Regions from separate parts of the Burkholderia sp. KL41 genome, predicted to be linked through region 3. Evidence: riboswitches for the same ligand, from Rfam matches in the RefSeq annotation. Region 3 holds a riboswitch; each other region holds the start of a gene.
What was found. A riboswitch is a leader RNA that binds a small molecule or an ion and turns the genes downstream of it on or off. The one in region 3 is predicted to bind cobalamin.

Region 1: linked by a shared signal. The riboswitch ahead of PQB87_RS08900 (HoxN/HupN/NixA family nickel/cobalt transporter) and the one ahead of PQB87_RS25600 (TonB-dependent receptor domain-containing protein) in region 3 are both predicted to bind cobalamin.
Region 2: linked by a shared signal. The riboswitch ahead of PQB87_RS13815 (hypothetical protein) and the one ahead of PQB87_RS25600 (TonB-dependent receptor domain-containing protein) in region 3 are both predicted to bind cobalamin.

Annotation. Positions count from the first base shown of each region.
Region 1 covers NZ_CM174446.1:1,914,438-1,920,127, forward strand. The annotation lists gene cobO (cob(I)yrinic acid a,c-diamide adenosyltransferase) at 1-291, opposite strand, end outside; gene PQB87_RS08890 (cobalamin biosynthesis protein) at 329-706, opposite strand; gene cobA (uroporphyrinogen-III C-methyltransferase) at 703-1,512, opposite strand; cobalamin riboswitch at 1,623-1,860, opposite strand; cobalamin riboswitch at 2,717-2,981, shown strand; gene PQB87_RS08900 (HoxN/HupN/NixA family nickel/cobalt transporter) at 3,170-4,228, shown strand; gene cobW (cobalamin biosynthesis protein CobW) at 4,255-5,343, shown strand; gene cobN (cobaltochelatase subunit CobN) at 5,350-5,690, shown strand, end outside.
Region 2 covers NZ_CM174446.1:2,933,694-2,939,383, reverse strand. The annotation lists gene PQB87_RS13835 (EVE domain-containing protein) at 99-560, opposite strand; RNA gene ssrS (6S RNA) at 632-813, opposite strand; gene PQB87_RS13825 (cell division protein ZapA) at 895-1,209, opposite strand; gene PQB87_RS13820 (hypothetical protein) at 1,206-1,556, opposite strand; cobalamin riboswitch at 1,711-1,964, shown strand; gene PQB87_RS13815 (hypothetical protein) at 2,030-2,251, shown strand; gene PQB87_RS13810 (FecCD family ABC transporter permease) at 2,248-3,246, shown strand; gene PQB87_RS13805 (ABC transporter ATP-binding protein) at 3,243-4,058, shown strand; gene cobT (nicotinate-nucleotide--dimethylbenzimidazole phosphoribosyltransferase) at 4,111-5,166, shown strand; gene PQB87_RS13795 (adenosylcobinamide-GDP ribazoletransferase) at 5,156-5,690, shown strand, end outside.
Region 3 covers NZ_CM174447.1:1,804,864-1,810,553, forward strand. The annotation lists gene PQB87_RS25595 (YdeI/OmpD-associated family protein) at 1-433, opposite strand, end outside; gene PQB87_RS25600 (TonB-dependent receptor domain-containing protein) at 669-2,597, opposite strand; cobalamin riboswitch at 2,940-3,132, opposite strand; gene PQB87_RS25605 (helix-turn-helix transcriptional regulator) at 3,222-4,280, opposite strand; gene PQB87_RS25610 (hypothetical protein) at 4,448-4,792, shown strand; gene PQB87_RS25615 (Dabb family protein) at 4,782-5,438, shown strand; gene PQB87_RS25620 (NADP-dependent oxidoreductase) at 5,483-5,690, shown strand, end outside.

The DNA of each region.
Region 1 (5,690 bases), on a different replicon from region 3:
GTTCCACGTGTAGCCGTCGCCCATCGTCACGAAATCGCACTCGGCAACCGCGCCGAGGAAGTCGCGCTCGGACGTGTGCAGCGCGCCCTTGATGAACTGCACGACACCGAGCCGCATGCCGTGGCCGAGCACGCGCACGGCCATGCCGAACGCGGCCGTGCTCTTGCCCTTGCCGTTGCCGGTGTTGACGATCAGCAGGCCCTTTTCGTTGACGGCGGCGGCCTGCTTCTTCTCGTGGCCCGCGCGGCGGCGTTCGGTCATCCGTTGATGGGATTCGGCGTCGGTTTTCATCGGATTCGTCCTGTCGAAAGAAAGCGAAACAAAGGGTTCAGAGCGGGCCGGCGAGTGCGACCGTCACGCCGTCCCGGATGGATTTGGGGCCCAGTAGCCGGCCGTGCGGCGCCGCGAGCTGCGCGCACGGCTCGGCCACGCCCGCGACGCCGAAGCGGGCGAGCGCGGCATCGGACGGGCCGCTCACGGCCAGTTCGGGGCGGCTCGCGAGTTGCGCCGCGTCGAACGCGACGAGCGGCCAGCCGCGTCTCGCGCACAGCGTGCGCAGCGCGCGTGCGCGCGCCTTGTCGGCGAGCGTGGCGACGAGCGCCGGTTCGGCAGCCGGGTACCGCATCAGCGCGACGCGGATCGCGGCATCGAGTTGCGCGGCCGTCACGTCCGCGCGGAAACCGACACCGATCGCGACGCGCATCATGTGCGGCTGCCGAGTGCGGCACGTACCGCGGGATCGTCGGCGAACGCCGCGACGCGGCCGATCACGACGATGGCCGGCGAGCCGATGCCGGTCGCGCCGACCTGTTCGACGAGCGTGTCGAGCGTCGCGAGCACGTGCCGCTGTTCGGGGCGCGTCGCGTTCTCGATCGCCGCGCACGGCGTGTCGCCGGGCAGGCCGCCTTCGCGCAGCGCGGCTGCAATCGTGTCGAGCCGGCGGATGCCCATGTAGACGACGATCGTCATGCGCGTGGCCGCGAGCGCGCGCCAGTCGGGTTCGTCGGCGCCCGCGCCGTGGCCCGTGACGAAGATCACGCCCTGCGCGTCGCCGCGCTGCGTGACCGGAATGCCCAGCGCGGCTGGTGCGGCGATGCCCGCCGTGACGCCGTTCACGACCTCGACTCGAAATCCCGCGGCGCCGAGCGCGGCCAGTTCCTCGCCGCCGCGGCCGAACACGAACGGGTCGCCGCCCTTGAGCCGTGCGACGCTGCGGCCCGCGCGCAGGTGCGCGAGCATCGCCGCGACGATCGCCTCCTGCGGCGTCGAGGCATGGCCGCCGCGCTTGCCGACGTGCTCGATGTGCGCGTCGGCGCGCGCATGGCGCAGCACGTCGGGGTTCACGAGATCGTCGACGAGCAGCACGTCGGCCGAGCCGATCGCGTGGACGGCCTTGAGCGTCAGCAGGTCGGCGTCGCCGGGGCCGGCGCCGATGAGCCACGCGCGACTCATCGGGCGCGGCACGGCGCGCACCGTGTCGAAACAGTGGAAAGGGGAAGGCGGGCGGCACATCGGCGGCCGGCAGACAGGCAACGCATAACGGATCGGGCGAAGCCCGCGCGAACGCGGGCGGAATGCGCACCCGATCCGTCCCCCGCGGATCGGGCGTTCGGCGAGCGTCGGGCTCGCCCCTTGCGTCGGCCGGTATCCGGGCTGGCCGCTTGCCAGGCCGCAGCCTTCCCGCCCGGTGGAAGGGCAGTGGCATCGTGGGCGGCATGGGCGCGTGCGCGGGGAAGCGCGTCGCGCGGGCGGCGTACCGTTGCGGGGACAGCACAGGCAGGGCGACGATCCGCCTCCTGTTTCCCGTTTAACTGCATGCACGGAATGCGCATGCGAGCACCGAACGCGGCGCATACGATAGCACAGCGCACCGGCGCAAACGCATGCGGGGTGGGCGCTCACCCGTCGTCGGTCTTTGCGACGCTCGGCGAACATGTCGCCGAGCAAATGAAAGCCATGCCCCGATCCCGCAAAGCGCGGCGGCGCACAGTCGCCAGGTGTTTCAAGTAAGGCTTCGGCAACCGCCCGCGCCTCCGGACGAGCCGGAACTGCCGCCGATGCCGCCGCGATTCGGGCCACAGACCGCGGCACCGGCCAGTGCGCCGGCGGCCGATGCGGCTCGATGCCGATTGCGAAACAGGTGCGATATACGCGATCGGCTCTTAGTCGCAGCGGGCTGCTTCACAAGCACCGCTTCGATTCCCGTAGCGTTTGCAGAATGCAGTACGACCACATCAGTACTTTCGCGACCGTTGCAAGAGGGGAATCCATCCCCTTCAGGGCAAACGGAAACAAGAGCGCCATCGACAGCCATACGGCGATGGCCACATACAATCGGACAATATTCATGGTCTGAACGAATGTGTCGCAGTGGTTTATCTCGATCATCGAAAACTGTCTGAAGCGGACAATCGAATATCGGCTGCGCAACGTCAATCATCCGAATCTCCAAAGAGAATGAACGTTTCTGCGCGCAACCCCACGCTGCACCTGCTGCGGCGCTGGCCTTGCGATTGCGGACAACGTGAACGGCCGTCAATTCTGAAAAACCGCTTCGGATGGCGAGTCGTACTGCTTCGCGCTCGATCCCGCACGGGTTGTCGGGTGCGTCAGACAGTCGAACGATTTCCCCGGCAAACCCGCGCCGGATCGCTGCCCGCCGGTTCATCCGGCCGGCCTGGCCGCTCGTCGCCTTGACGCTCCCGCCCCCGGCGCCTACACTCGCACGCGTTTTGGTGCTCGCGCGCGCCGCTCCGGCGCGCGCAGTTAAACGGGAAACAGGGAGCCTGCCTGCATCGCAGTCGAGCCAACCTGTGCTGCCCCCGCAACGGTAAGCGAACGCATCGTGCCCGCCGCGATGCAACGCCGCTTCGCCGCATGCCGCGCGCATGCGGACGACCGCCACTGGATGCCTTGCGCATCCGGGAAGGCGAAGCGGCGTGTTCGTCAGCCCGGATACCGGCCTAAACGTTGGGGTTCAGCGCCGCGGGGAGGCGGCGCATCGTCCACGGCCGCAGCGTGCCCGACACCCGAGCGTTTCCCGATTCCCGACGTCCGGCCGCCTGCGCGAGCGCGCATGTTCCGGTGCGACGAAGGGCCGGATCGCGCGGGGCCGCGCAGCGACGGCCGTGTTGGCATTCTTCATGTCGACCGTTCGCAAGGGAGCGTCATGCCCGATTCGCTGTTTCGCCTGTTCAACGACAGTCCGTCCGGGTTGCGCGGCAAGATCGTCGCGATCTATGCGCTGCTGATCGCCTTCAACGCAGGCGCGTGGATCTGGGCATTCGCCGCCTTCCACGGCCAGCCCGTGCTGCTCGGCACCGCGCTGCTCGCGTACGTGTTCGGGCTGCGTCATGCGGTCGACGCCGACCACATCGCGGCGATCGACAACGTCACGCGCAAGCTGATGCAGGAGGGCCGCAGCCCGCTCGGCGCGGGCCTGTTCTTCTCGCTCGGCCACTCGACGGTCGTGATCGTGATGTCGGTCGTGGTGACGCTCACGGCCGCGTCGCTCGCGCGCTTCGAGAGCATGAAAGCGTGGGGCGGCGTGATCAGCACGAGCGTATCGGCGTTCTTCCTGCTGGTGCTCGCGATCGCGAACCTGCTGATCCTGATTTCCGTCTACCGGACGTTTCGCGCCGCGCGGCGCGGCGAGCCGATCGTCGACGCCGATCTCGACATGCTGCTGAACCAGCGCGGCGTGCTTGCGCGCCTGTTCCGTCCGCTGTTCCGGCTCGTGTCGCGCAGCTGGCACCTGTATCCGGTCGGGTTCCTGTTCGGCTTCGGCTTCGACACGGCGACCGAGATCGCGCTGTTCGGCATCTCGGCGGCGCAGGTGCAGGGCGGCCTGTCGTTCTGGTCGGTGATGGCGCTGCCCATGCTGTTTACCGCCGGCATGACGCTCGTCGACACGACCGACGGCATCCTGATGATGGGTGCGTATCGCTGGGCGTACGTGCGGCCGATCCGCAAGATCTACTACAACATGACGATCACCTTCGTGTCGGTGCTGGTCGCCGCGCTGATCGGCGGCATCGAGGTGCTTGCGCTGCTCGCGGACAAGCTGTCGCTGCAGGGCCCGGTGTGGGACTTCGCGTCGATGGTGGCGTCGCACTTCGGCATGCTCGGTTATGTCGTGATCGGCCTGTTCCTCGCCTGCTGGCTCGTGTCGGCCCTGATCTACCGGCTAAAGCGCTACGACGAGATCGACGTGACGATCTCGGCGTGACTCTCCCTTACCAACCTGGATATTCCATGACCCTACGCAAGCTTCCCGTCACGATCGTCACGGGCTTTCTCGGCAGCGGCAAGACGACGCTGATGCGCCACATCCTGCAACACGCCGAAGGCCGCCGCATCGCGGTGATCGTCAACGAATTCGGCGAACTCGGCATCGACGGCGAAATCCTCAAGGGTTGCGGCATCGGCTGCGAAGATGCCGACGGTGCGCAGGGCGAAGCGTCGGGCCAGCTCTACGAACTCGCGAACGGCTGCCTGTGCTGCACCGTGCAGGAAGAGTTCTATCCGGTGATGGAAGCGCTCGTCGAGCGTCGCGCGGACATCGACCACGTGCTGATCGAGACGTCCGGGCTCGCGCTGCCGAAGCCGCTCGTGCAGGCGTTCAACTGGCCGACGATCCGCAACAGCTTCACGGTCGACGCGGTCGTGACCGTCGTCGACGGGCCGGCCGCCGCGAGCGGCCAGTTCGCGGAAAACCCGCAGGCCGTCGACGCGCAGCGCCGCGCCGACCCGAACCTCGACCACGAATCGCCGCTGCACGAGCTGTTCGCCGATCAACTGTCGTCCGCCGATCTCGTGATCGTGAACAAGGCCGATCTCGTCGGCGATGCGGAATTTGCGCAGATCGAAACCGCGATTCGCGACGAGATCCCGCCGCAGGTGAAGATCGTGCGCGCGACGCGCGGCGAGCTCGATCTCGCGATGCTGCTCGGCCTCGAATCGGCGTCGGAAGAAACGATCCACCTGCGCCACGACCATCACGGCTCGGCCGACGACGGCGATCACGATCACCATCACGACGATTTCGACTCGGTGGTCGTGTCCGGCGACGCCGGCACGCGCGAGGCGACGATCGCCGCGCTGCAGCGCGTCGTCGAAGCGCATACGATCTACCGCGCGAAAGGCTTCGCCGCGCTGCCCGGCGCGCCGATGCGGCTCGTGATCCAGGGTGTCGGCCGCCGCTTCGACAGCTATTTCGACCGCCGCTGGCAGGACGGCGAAACGCGCGCGAGCCGCTTCGTGCTGATCGGCGAGGATCTCGACGCGGCCGTGCTGCAACGCGCGTTCGACGCCGCGTGCGCGGCCGAACCGCAACAGGCGTAACGCACGATGCATCTGCTGCGCACCACGCCGGGCGGCTTCGTCGACGATACGCAGGGTGTCGTCCGGATCGACCAGCAACCGGCCGACATCGTGATCCTGAGCTCGGCCGACACGACGCTGTCGCTGCTTGCCAGCGTCGTGCCGCACCTGCCGGCCGGCTTCCCGAGCGTGCGGCTCGCGAACGTCACGTTCCTGCGGCAGCCGGCGTCGGTCGATTTCTACGTCGACGACGTGTTGCAGCACGCGAAGGCGGTCGTGATCGATCATCTCGGCGGCGAAGCGTACTGGCCGTATGGGATCGAGCAGGCCGTGTCGCTCGCGTCGAAGCGCGCGCAGCAGCTCGCGAT
Region 2 (5,690 bases), on a different replicon from region 3:
GGCTTGATCGGCCGGCAGCGGTTGCTTAGGCCGCGCGAAAGTGCCGCGAGTTCCGTGGCGGCGGCGCGTACTGACCAGATTTGACGTTCGGCGTGCGCCTACTTCATCAGCTTTTCGGTGATGAACCGCCATTCGGCGCGCGTGACGGGCGTGATCGACAGCCGGTTGCCGCGTGCGAGCACGCGCATGTCGGCGAGTTCGTCGTGTTCGCGCAGCGCGGCGAGCGGCACGAGCGGCGATTTTTTCACGTAGCGCACGTCGACGAGCAGCCAGCGCGGCGCTTCCCGGGTCGACTTCGGATCGTAATAGGGGCTTTTCGGATCGAACTGCGTGGGGTCGGGGTAGGGTGTCGACGATACTTCGGCGAGGCCCGCGATGCCCGGCTCGGGGCAGCTCGAGTGATAGAACAGCACGCCGTCGCCGATCTTCATCGTGTCGCGCATGAAATTGCGCGCCTGATAATTGCGCACGCCCGTCCACGGCAGCGAGCGCTGCGGTGCGTTGGCGAGATCGTCGATGCTTGCTTCGTCCGGTTCGGACTTCATCAGCCAGTATTGCATGGATCGTGATCGACGCAGAAAGAGGCTGCTACAAAAGAAAACGGCACCGGGCTTCGCCCGATGCCGTTGGATAGGCCCCCGCCTTGGCCGCTAGGCCGGCATCCTGAACCTGAGGTTCAGAATTGGTCGCAGTTAGCAGCACTTCGGGTACATCAGACAGAGTGACGCGCGCGCCCGTGCTACAAATTTCCGCAACCGTGCACATGGCATTGGTTCAAGGAATATATGACCTTGGCGAACCAGGCAGGGAAGCTGACTGAACTGTGATTCGATGCGCCAATTTGACCACCGTTGATCGCCGAGATCAAGGGGAATCGACGCATCGATTAAAACGTTACTGCGTCTCGTGCTGTGCGAGCACCGCGCCGAGCTGTTCATTCATCTGGTGCATTGTACGACGGATTTCCTCCGCCGGAAATGCTTCACCGTGCCGCACGCTCGTTTGCAGCCGCAGCAATTCGGAAGCGAGCGACAGCGCCGCCATCACGGCGATGCGATCGGTGCCGCGTACCGAGCTGTTCGAGCGGATTTTCGACATTTCGGCGTCGACGCGCGCGACCGCTTCGAGCAGTGCCGCTTCGGTCTCGGCCGAGCAGGCGAGCCGATAGGCCTGACCGAGAATCGAGACTTCGATCTGCTTGGTGCTCATGCATGTTCTCCGTGGCTGGCCGCGTCATCGCCATCCGTACGCGCCTGCGCATCCAGCAGGTCGAGCTGGTTGTCGGCTTGCTCCGCACTTTTCGAGCGCGGCAGCTTTTCGAGAATCGCGTTCAGTTTCACCTGGGCGTCGTCGATCTTTGCCGACAGCGTGTCGCGCTCGGCCGCGAGCGCATTGCGTTCGTCGCGCAGTTGCGCGAGTTCCGCGCGGACCGTGTCCGCGTCCGCGCGCAATTGCGCGACCTGCTCCTCGAGCGCGAGCCGTTCCGAGTGATAGCGCTTGTTCAGCGAAATCAGACGGCCAATATTTTGAGATAGGGTTTCGAGTTCGTTGAGCATTTGCTGCGTCCTCTAAAGACCCAGCATTTTAGCGCGGAATAACGCGCAAACCGACATCTGTAACGTTTCCAGTCGTAACACCCCTGCTTCTTGCCGCGAATCGGCGCGTCACGTGCGTGCCCGGATGCTTCCTTGACGCTCGTGCGACCCGCTCCTAAACTGGCGCCGCCTCGGTGCTCGCGCGTGCAACGCGCGGTTAAACGGGAAGCAGGGCGCGGGCTCCGCCAGGACGCCGCCAACCTGCGCTGCCCCCGCAACGGTAAGCGGCCGCGTTGCATGACGCAGGCCGGCTCGGGCGCGTTCCGCATGCACGTTTCGCATGCGGACGCGGGCCACTGCGCGTCTTCGCGCGGGAAGGCGAGCCGGACCGCCGCCAGCCCGGATACCGGCCGAGGCGGGGAGCCCGCACGGGCTTCGTGACGCGCGGCCTGCGGGGAAGCGGGGCGTGCAGTGCTTCACGGGATTGATCTTCGATGCTGACCCCAATCGTCGGCGGCGCCGATTTCTGCCATCTTGATGACGTTCTCGAACCGGGCGACCACCGGAAGGTCGTCGCGCGCGTCGACCACCTGACCGCAAGGATCACGAGCTTGGGTATGCCTGCAACACGCTGCACTGCGCCGATGTCGCGCCCGGCCCGCAGCGGTAGCGCGCCGATGCGCGCAGTGTCGTCCGTCGCGCGGAGGGCCGCATGAGCGCCGTGCGCGCCACCGCGATCTGGGCCGCATTGGCCGCGGCGGTCGCATTGCTGTTCGTCGCGTCGCTGTCGATCGGCAGCGTACCGATGTCGCCGTGGCAGGCGCTCGCGTCGCTCGTGCCGCATGGCGGCGACGCGCTGTTCGCCGACATCGTCCGCACGCTGCGCCTGCCGCGCGCGCTCGCGGGCTTCGCGTGCGGTGCGCTGCTCGCGCTGGCCGGCTCTTTGTTGCAGGTGTTGCTGCGCAACCCGCTCGCCGATCCGTACGTGCTCGGCGTGTCCGGCGGCGCGGCCGGCTTCGCGCTCGTCGCGATGATCGCGGGCGGCGCATGGTGGCTCGTCGATGTGTCGGCGTTCGCCGGCTCGCTCGTGTCGGTCGTGCTCGTGCTCGGACTCGCGCGCCGCGAGCTGGGGCGCGGCGAGTCGCGCGATGCGTCGCCGCGGCTGCTGCTCACGGGCGTCGTGATCGCGGCGGGGTGGGGCGCGCTCGTCACGCTGCTGCTGTCGCTCGCGCCCGATGCGCGGCTGCGCGGCATCATCTTCTGGCTGACGGGCGACCTGAACGGCGTGAGCACACCGTGGTTCGCGTGGGGCGCGCTGCTGCTGGCCGCGTGCATCGCACTGCCGGCCGCGCCGCAACTGAACGTGCTGCTGCGCGGCGATGCGACGGCGCTCGCGCTCGGCGTGCCGGTCGCGCGCCTGCGTGTGCGGATCTATCTCGTCGCATCGCTGGCCGCCGCGGCCGCAGTGACGACCGCCGGCACGATCGGCTTCGTCGGCCTCGTCGTGCCGCACGCGCTGCGGCTCGCATTCGGCAACGACCAGCGGATGTTGCTGCCGGCCGCGATGCTCGCGGGCGGCGGTGGCGTGATGGCCGCCGACCTGCTCGCACGCACCGCGATCGCGCCCGCGCAACTGCCGGTCGGCGTGATGACCGCATTGATCGGCGTGCCGGTGTTCCTGTGGATGTTGCTCAGGAGGCCGATGCGATGACCCGTGCCGCATTGCGCGCCAGCGGCGACGAGATGAGCTGCGCGGCCGTCGGCCTGACGCTGAAGGCTGGCGCGCGCACGCTGCTCGATAGCTTCACGCAGGCGTTCCGTCCGGGCGAGATCTGGTGCATCGCCGGGCCGAACGGCGCAGGCAAGACGACGCTGCTTGCGACCCTCGCGGGGCTTCAGCCGCCGGCCGGCGGACACGTCGAGATCGACGGCCGGCCGCTTTCCGCATGGCCGCCCGCGCAGCTCGCGCAGCGCCGCGCACTGATGCCGCAGCAACTGCACGACGCATTCAGCGCGACCGTGTTCGATACGGTGTTGCTCAACCGCTTTCCGTATCTCGGCGGCTGGGGCTGGGAGCGCGACGGCGACCGCGCGGCCGCGCGCGACGCGCTGGCGACCTTCGACCTGACCGCGCTTGCGTCGCGCGACGTGCTGTCGCTGTCGGGCGGCGAGCGGCAGCGCGTCGCGCTGGCCGCGACGCTGTGCCAGGACGCGCCGTTGATGCTGCTCGACGAACCGCTCGCGCATCTCGACCTGCATCACCAGATCGATTGCCTGACCGCGCTGGCCGCCTGGCTCGACGCGGGCCCGCGCGCGGTGCTGTTCTCGTGCCATGATCTGAACCTCGCGCGGCGTTTCGCGACGCATGCGCTGTTGCTCGACGGCCGTGGCCACGCGTGGGCCGGCCCCGTGCACGACGTGCTGACACCCGAGCGCGCGAGCGACGCGTTCGGTTATCCGCTCGTGCTGATCCGCGAGAACGGCCGCGACGCGCTGCTGCCGGCGTGGCCCGAGCGACAATGACGTTTCCTTTTCCGATGCGCGGTGCACGCCGCGCCCACGACACGGCTTCCCGATGACGACCCCGACCCACTTCCCGCCCGCGATCGCACCGCTCGACGACGTGCTGCGCAAGCGCCTGCAGCATGTGATCGACCACAAGACCAAGCCGCCCGGCAGCCTCGGCCAGCTCGAGGCAGTCGCGCTGCAGGTCGGCCTGATCCAGCACACCGAGCGGCCGGTCGTGCAGCGTCCCGTGATGATCGTGTTCGCCGGCGATCACGGGATTGCCGCCGAAGGCGTGAGCCCCTATCCGCAAGCGGTGACCGCACAGATGGTCGCGAATTTCCTCGCCGGCGGCGCGGCGATCAATGCGTTCTCGGGCGTCGCGCAGAGCACGCTCGAGATCGTCGATGCGGGCGTCGCGTCGCCGCTGCCGCTGTCCGACCGCCTGGTGTCGCTGCCGGTCGCGCGCGGCACGCGCAACTTCGCGACGGAACCTGCGATGACGCGCGACGAGGCGATGACGGCGCTCGCAGCCGGTGCGGCGCGCGTGCGCCTGCACGCGTCGCTCGGCACGAACGTGATCGGCTTCGGCGAGATGGGGATCGCGAACACGTCGTCGGCCGCGTGCCTGATGAGCCGCTTGCTCAGCGTGCCGATCGACGCGTGCGTCGGGCGCGGCACGGGCCTCGACGACCAGGGCCTCGCGCACAAGCGCGCGGTGCTCGGCCGTGCGCTCGTCAAGCACTCGCACGCGATTGCGCCGCTCGACGTGCTCGCGACGTTCGGCGGCTTCGAGATCGCGATGATGACGGGCGCGTATCTCGCGGCCGCGAGCGAACGGATGACGATCCTCGTCGACGGCTTCATCGCGACGGCCGCATTGCTCGTCGCCGAGCGCATCGCGCCCGGCGTGCGCGACTACTGCGTGTTCTCGCATACGTCGCACGAGGCCGGGCACCGGCGCATGCTCGAGCATTTCGGCGCGAAGCCGCTGCTCGCGCTCGACCTGCGGCTCGGCGAAGGCACGGGCGCGGCGCTCGCGCTGCCGCTCGTGCGTGCGGCTGCCGCGTTCCTCACGGAAATGGCGAGCTTCGAATCCGCCGGTGTCGACGATCGTGACGCCTGATCGCGCGCGCGGCGTGCGGGCCGAACTGCGCTACTTCTTCGTCGCGCTCGGCTACTTCACGCGCGTGCCCGTGCCGCGCGCGATCGGTTACGCGGCCGGCGATCTCGACCAGGCCGCGCGATATTTCCCGCTCGTCGGCGCATGCGTCGGCGCGTGGGGCGCGCTCGTGTATCTGGTCGCGCTGCGCGCGCTGCCCGTGTCGATCGCGGTCGGGCTGTCGATGGCCGCCACGCTGCTCGCCACGGGGGCCTTCCACGAGGACGGCCTCGCCGACAGCTGCGATGCGTTCGGCGGCGGCTATACGCGCGACGACGTGCTGCGCATCATGCACGACTCGCGGATCGGCACGTTCGGTGCGGTCGCGCTCGTGATCGCGCTCGGCGTGAAATGGCAGGCGCTTGCGTCGATGCTGCCGTTGCGTGCCGCATGGACGATGATCGCCGCGCACGCGGCGAGCCGCGCGGCGGCCGTGAGCCTGCTGATGACGCTCGACTACGTGCGGCCCGAAGGCAAGGCGAAACCGG
Region 3 (5,690 bases):
ATTTTTTGGCTCCGGGATTGGCGTCCAGGGCCGCCTGCAGGTCGTCCGGCACGGTCGAGTTGCTGGCCGACGTATAAGCAGCGTTCCAGCGGCCGTCCTTCCTGGCCTTCTCGATTTCGCCCATGCCGGGCGGGCGCATTCTGCCTGCGGCGATCAGTGCTTCGGCCCGGTCCTTGTTGAGTTGCGACCACAGGCTTTTGGCAGTGCGTGGGGTGAAACGTTGTAACCAGTATTGGTCGTTCCCGGCCCGCTTTTGACCATCGATCCAGCCATGGCAGAGGGCGCTTTCCAGCGCCTGTTCGTAGGTGACGGTTCGCTGCCCGGTGCCTTTTTTCGCGAGACGCAGCCATGCGCCGGTTGACGTGCTGCCGTTTTCCCCTAACCAGCTTTCCCATTCGATCTGACTGGCAAACGTGAGCGTGCATTCGGTCATGTCGATGTCCTGAATGGTGAGTACATCTACGGGGAAGGCGTCCGCAGTCTAACAGTGTTGATACGGACATTGACGCCCGTGGCGCGACCGAAAGACCGGCAGATCCGCAGTCACCAGCCCGTAGACGGGTTTGGGTCGCAATACCGTTTCCCATACCCGGTGACGGAAGCATCAAACTCTGCTTCCCGACGGGAGACCTTGCCGCCCACCGCGCCAAGGTCTCCTCAATCACCCGTCAGAACGTGTAACTCACTTTCCCGAACGCCGTCCGCCCAAGCGTGTTGTATCCATACGCGGTCATGTACTGCCGGTCGAACAGGTTCGACACCGTCGCCGACACCGTCAGGTGCGAATTGATCCGGTACGACGCGCGCAGGCCCACCGTCAGGTACGACGGCAGATAGGTCGAGTTGGCCGGATCGTCGAACGTCGTGCCGCCGTAAAGCAGCGACGCCCCCGTGCTCAACGCATGCAGGTGGAGTTCATCCCACGTGTGATCGATGTTGACGCTGACCGTCTGGCGCGGACGGCGGCTGAGCCAGGAGTCGTTGGTCTCGTCCTGCGGATTGAGGATCCCGACCGCGACGCTCACCGGCGTCGAGCGGCCGATCGTCCCCTTGTACGACAGGTCGATGCCGCGAATATGCGCGCGACCGATGTTCATCGGCGAGAACGTCGCCGGGTTGTACGCGATCAGGTTGGTGACCCGCGTGTCGTAGATCGCGGCCGTGAACGTACCGTACGACGTGTTCGCATCGACCGCGGCCTCGACCGACGTGTTGCGTTCCGGGCTGAGATCCGGATTGCCGTAGCCGGGGTAGTACAGGTCGTTGAACGTCGGCAGCTTGAACGCATTGCCGTACGACACGCGCGCCGTATACACCGGCGTGATCGCCCACGACAGCGCCGCGTTACCCGTATTCACCGACTGCCCGGCGATGATTTCATGGCGCCCCGCGAGGAACATCGTCACGCTGCCGAGCGTCGCCGACTGATGCAGCGAGAACGCGGAATCGTTGCGCGTCGGTATGCCGCCCGGCATATCGACCGGCAGGAACGCCTGCTCGCGCGTGAAGTCGTAGGCGAGCTTGGTCTCGCCCGACAGCGGCAGCCCGAACAGGTGGAACCCGCGTTCCTGATGCGTCAACGACGTCGACGTGCTGATGCGCTGCGAATTGATCTGGTCGGTCGGGATGGCCGGATCGCTCGCGTAGAGGAACTGGCGATCGTTCGCATAACCGAACGACTGGTCGAGCTGCGTGTCGGGTGTGATGTCGAGATGGAACGCGATACCGGTCGTCAGCTGATGATCGAGCTGGCGGTTCGCATAACCGCTGTTGTCGTAGGACAGATCGGACCGGTGATACAGCGCGAACGTCGAGATCGACCAGTTGTCGCGCGCGTAGCCGAGGCGCGCATCGAGATCCTGCGCGTGGTACGGGTTGCGGCCGGCCTCATGGTACGGCAGCACGGGCCGCGTCGAGTCGATGCCGGCCGTGTTGTACGAGCGCAGGCCGAGCGAGTAGGTGAGCCCGCCGAGCGCGGCGAGCGGCCCGGTCGACGGCACCGTGCCCGACGTGCGGAGCTGCGTGTCGAACGTCTTGTTCGACCCGCCGCCGAACGACACGGTCGTCTGGTTCGGCTGGTTGGCGGCGCGGCGCGTGAAGAGCTGCACGACGCCGCCCATCGCATTGGCGCCGAACGACGCGGCAGCCGGCCCCGAAATCACTTCCACACGTTCGAACGCTTCGGTCGGCAAGTCGGCCCACGGCGCGATGCCGGTGGTCGGCGAGCCGATCCGGATGCCGTCGATGAACACGGCGACCTGGTTGGCCGACGAGCCGCGGATGCTGACCGACGCGGACGAACCGGGGCCGCCGTTCTGCGAGACGGTCACGCCGGGCAGCGTCGCAAGCGCCTGCGTGATGCTCGGGTCGCTCGGCGACAGCCGGTCGAGATCGGTGCGCGTGAGCACCTGGGTCGTCGCATAACGCTGGTCGAACGACTCGGGCAGGCGCCGCGTGTCGGTCACGTCGATCGTCGGCAGGTCGGTGCCTTCGGCGGCCGGGGCCGGTTGCGAAACCGCGGTGTCGCCGGCGGCGTGGGCGAGGGGCGAGAGGAGCGCGGTCGCGGCGGACGTGGCAAGGAGGTGTCGAATCTTCATGAGGCTGTCGTTGTCGTCGGGCTGCGCTGGCGTCGATCGTGAGCGGGCGGCGGGCAGCACCGGTCTTGTTATCGGTGATCGGGTTATCGCGCGACCGGGCCGGGCAGGCCGGTGTCGCGGGCGTCGGCGCGGCGCACGCCGGCGGACGCAGTCGATGGGGGACGGCACGTGCGTGCGGGCGGGCCGTGCAGGCCGGCGGCGTGCCGGCGCGGCGCTTCCGGTGCGGAAGCGGATGCGGTAACAATGGACATCGGGCGGATCCTGAGGTCGGGCCGTCCATGCAGCGGGCGACCGCCAACGGCGGTGCCTGGCGCTCCGGGACACCCCGCCCGGTGCGGCTGCCTGGACCTCGGGTCGATGGCAGGTCTCCTGGCTCGCGGGTCGTCATTCGTGCGGGCCTTCCCGGTTTCCCAGTGGCACGCAGTGGCACGAATTCACCGCTCACAGTTGCGGGGGCAGCCGCAGATTCGAGGCATGGCCTCTCCTGCGTTCCCTTTTGATCCCGTCTCCGGGCACCATCAGCGCGCAAGGGTAATGGCGTGCGCGCCGCTACGTCAAATATCCGGCGACGCAGGGATGCGAAAAAACGTCATTGCCGGGCAAATCCTTTCGAAATCCTTTCCTTCATGCGTCGGCGCCGCGTTTCATGTCTGATGAAACAGGGTGGTTCGACGCCGTGCGATCGCGCCTGAACCGGCTCGGCGCGACCCCTGTCCACCGGACGAACGCGCGGCGAAACGCCTCCTCGCCGCCGAACCCGAGATGCGCGGCAATCCGCGCGACCGGCCAGTCCGATTCGCGCAGGCAGCGTTGCGCGGCTTCGGCGAGACACTGCTCCTTCAGCGCGTGATAACCGGTGTGCTCGGCCATCAGCCGCCGCCGCAACGTCGCCTCGCTGACCCCGAGCCACGCGGCCGGTTCGGCGAGTGCCGGCAACGCCTGTTCGTGCGCGAGCGCCGCATCGAGGAAACCGCGCACCTGCTGCGTCCACGACACGACGGCCGGTGCCGCATCGATCAGGCGAAACGGAAAATCGACGAGAAACGCGTCGAGCTCGGCCGGCTGCCGGATCACGCGGCACGCGAGCCGCGCCGCATCGAACGCGAAACCGTAGGTCTTGCGGCCCACTTCAACCGGCGCATTGAACAGTCCGAGCAGTGGCATCGCGTCGTCGCGGCGCGGATGGCCGAGCCACACGTCGGTCGGCCGCAACGGCTGCCCGATCAGCCAGCCGAACAGCTGCAGGTAGCAGAACAGCCCGGTCAGGTCGACCAGGCACGCGGCCGGGCTGCGCGTACGCCGCAGCGAATCCATCCGGAACAGCGCACGCCCATCGCGCATCGCAAGCGTCAGGTGACCGGCGCGCGGCTGCAGCATTTCGCAGAACTCGGCCGCACAGCGGATCGCGTCGGCGAGCGTTGCGCAACTCAGCAGGCAGCGGCACATCAGGTCGACTTCGCGCTTGCGCATCGGCGGGTGACCGTCGCCGCGCGCGACCCGCGCCTCGAGCCGCTCGATCGCGTCGCGGTACAGCGCGACGAAATCGCCCGGTGTCGTCGCCGGTCGAGGTGGCTGCGCATCGCGGTCGGCCGGCGGCGCGCCGCTGCGCGTGAGTTCGCTCAGCAGGCGCGCGCCGAGGCCCGGCAGGATACGGCCGCGGGCCGGCATGGCGCGCTGTTTCATGAGTTTCCCGATCTGATCGTTGCGACAGGGGCCGGTGAGCGGGCCGGTAGGGGCCCGCTCATCGCCGCCACGCAAGAATGCTATCCACGCCGGCCACCCGCGGCCTCGCCGGAACGGCGTAGGCCGGCCGCCGATCCTTGTCACGAACGACTACGGACGACACGCGAATGATCCAGATCGTAGACGAAATCACGCTCGCGCCCGAGCGCATTCCCGACGTGCTTGCGCTGCTGCGCGACCGCTACCTGCCGGGCCACGCGGCACGCGGGCTGACGGCGGCTGGCCACTGGGTGTCGCCGCCCGTCGCGGTGCCGGGGCAGCCGAGCACGCTGTGGCTGACCTGGCACGTGGCCGATGCGCCGGCCTACTACCGGATGCGCGCGCTGACGGATGCCGGCGTGGTCGGTTTCTGGATGGCGGTCGACGCGCTGTGCGACGTGCGCCGCCGCCATGTGATGACGGACGCCGATGCGCCGCTGCCCGCGCTGACGGAGGTCGATCATGCGGCATGACACGGCACAGGTGTTCGTGTCGGCGGATTGCGACGCCGGTGGCATCGAACGCGCGTTGCACGAAGCGGCACACGCGCTGGCCGGCGCGAAACGCGTGGTGCTGGCGCGCAATCTGGACGGCAGTTGGGGCGCGGGCGACTACACGCTCGACGTGCTGCGCGACGATTCGGCGGCCAATGGCACAGCCAACTGCGCGGCCGACGGCACGGCGGATTTCGCCACGCTCGCGCAACTGCCGGGCATCGTACGCATCGACGGCGCCGTGTGCCGCGCGATCGGCGGCGGCCTGCGCGAGCCCGCGCTGCGCGACGGCGTGTGGCGCACGCTGATGCTGCGCGTGCGGCCGCAGGCCGGCGCCGCGCAGGTCGCCGCGCTCGAACGCGAACTGCTGCGCATGCCCGCGTTCATGCCCGGCATCCGCAACTGGCGCCTGAGCCGGATCGCGACCCCGGGCGCATGGACACACGTGTGGCAGCAGGAATTCGCGCACGTCGGCGATCTGCTCGGCGAATACCTGATGCATCCGTATCACTGGGGCTGGGTCGACCGCCGGTTCGATGCCGAAAGCCCCGACTGGACCGTCGATGCGATCTCGCATGCGTTCTGTCCGCTCGCGTCGAGCCTGCTGGCCGAGACGGCGGCGTGACGCGGCGCGAACGTCAAGCCGACAACACCCCTGGAGACACGAAGATGCGAGCCCTGTTGATCGACCGCGCGGGTCATTCCGACGCGTTGCGGATGGCCGACGTGCCGGCACCGACGCCGGGCCCCGGCGACGTGCTGATCCGCGTTGCCTTTGCGGGCGTCAATCCCGCCGACTGGAAATGCCGCGAAGGCTACCTCGGCGCATTCATGCAGTACACGTTTCCGTTCGTGATCGGCTTCGACGCGGCGGGCG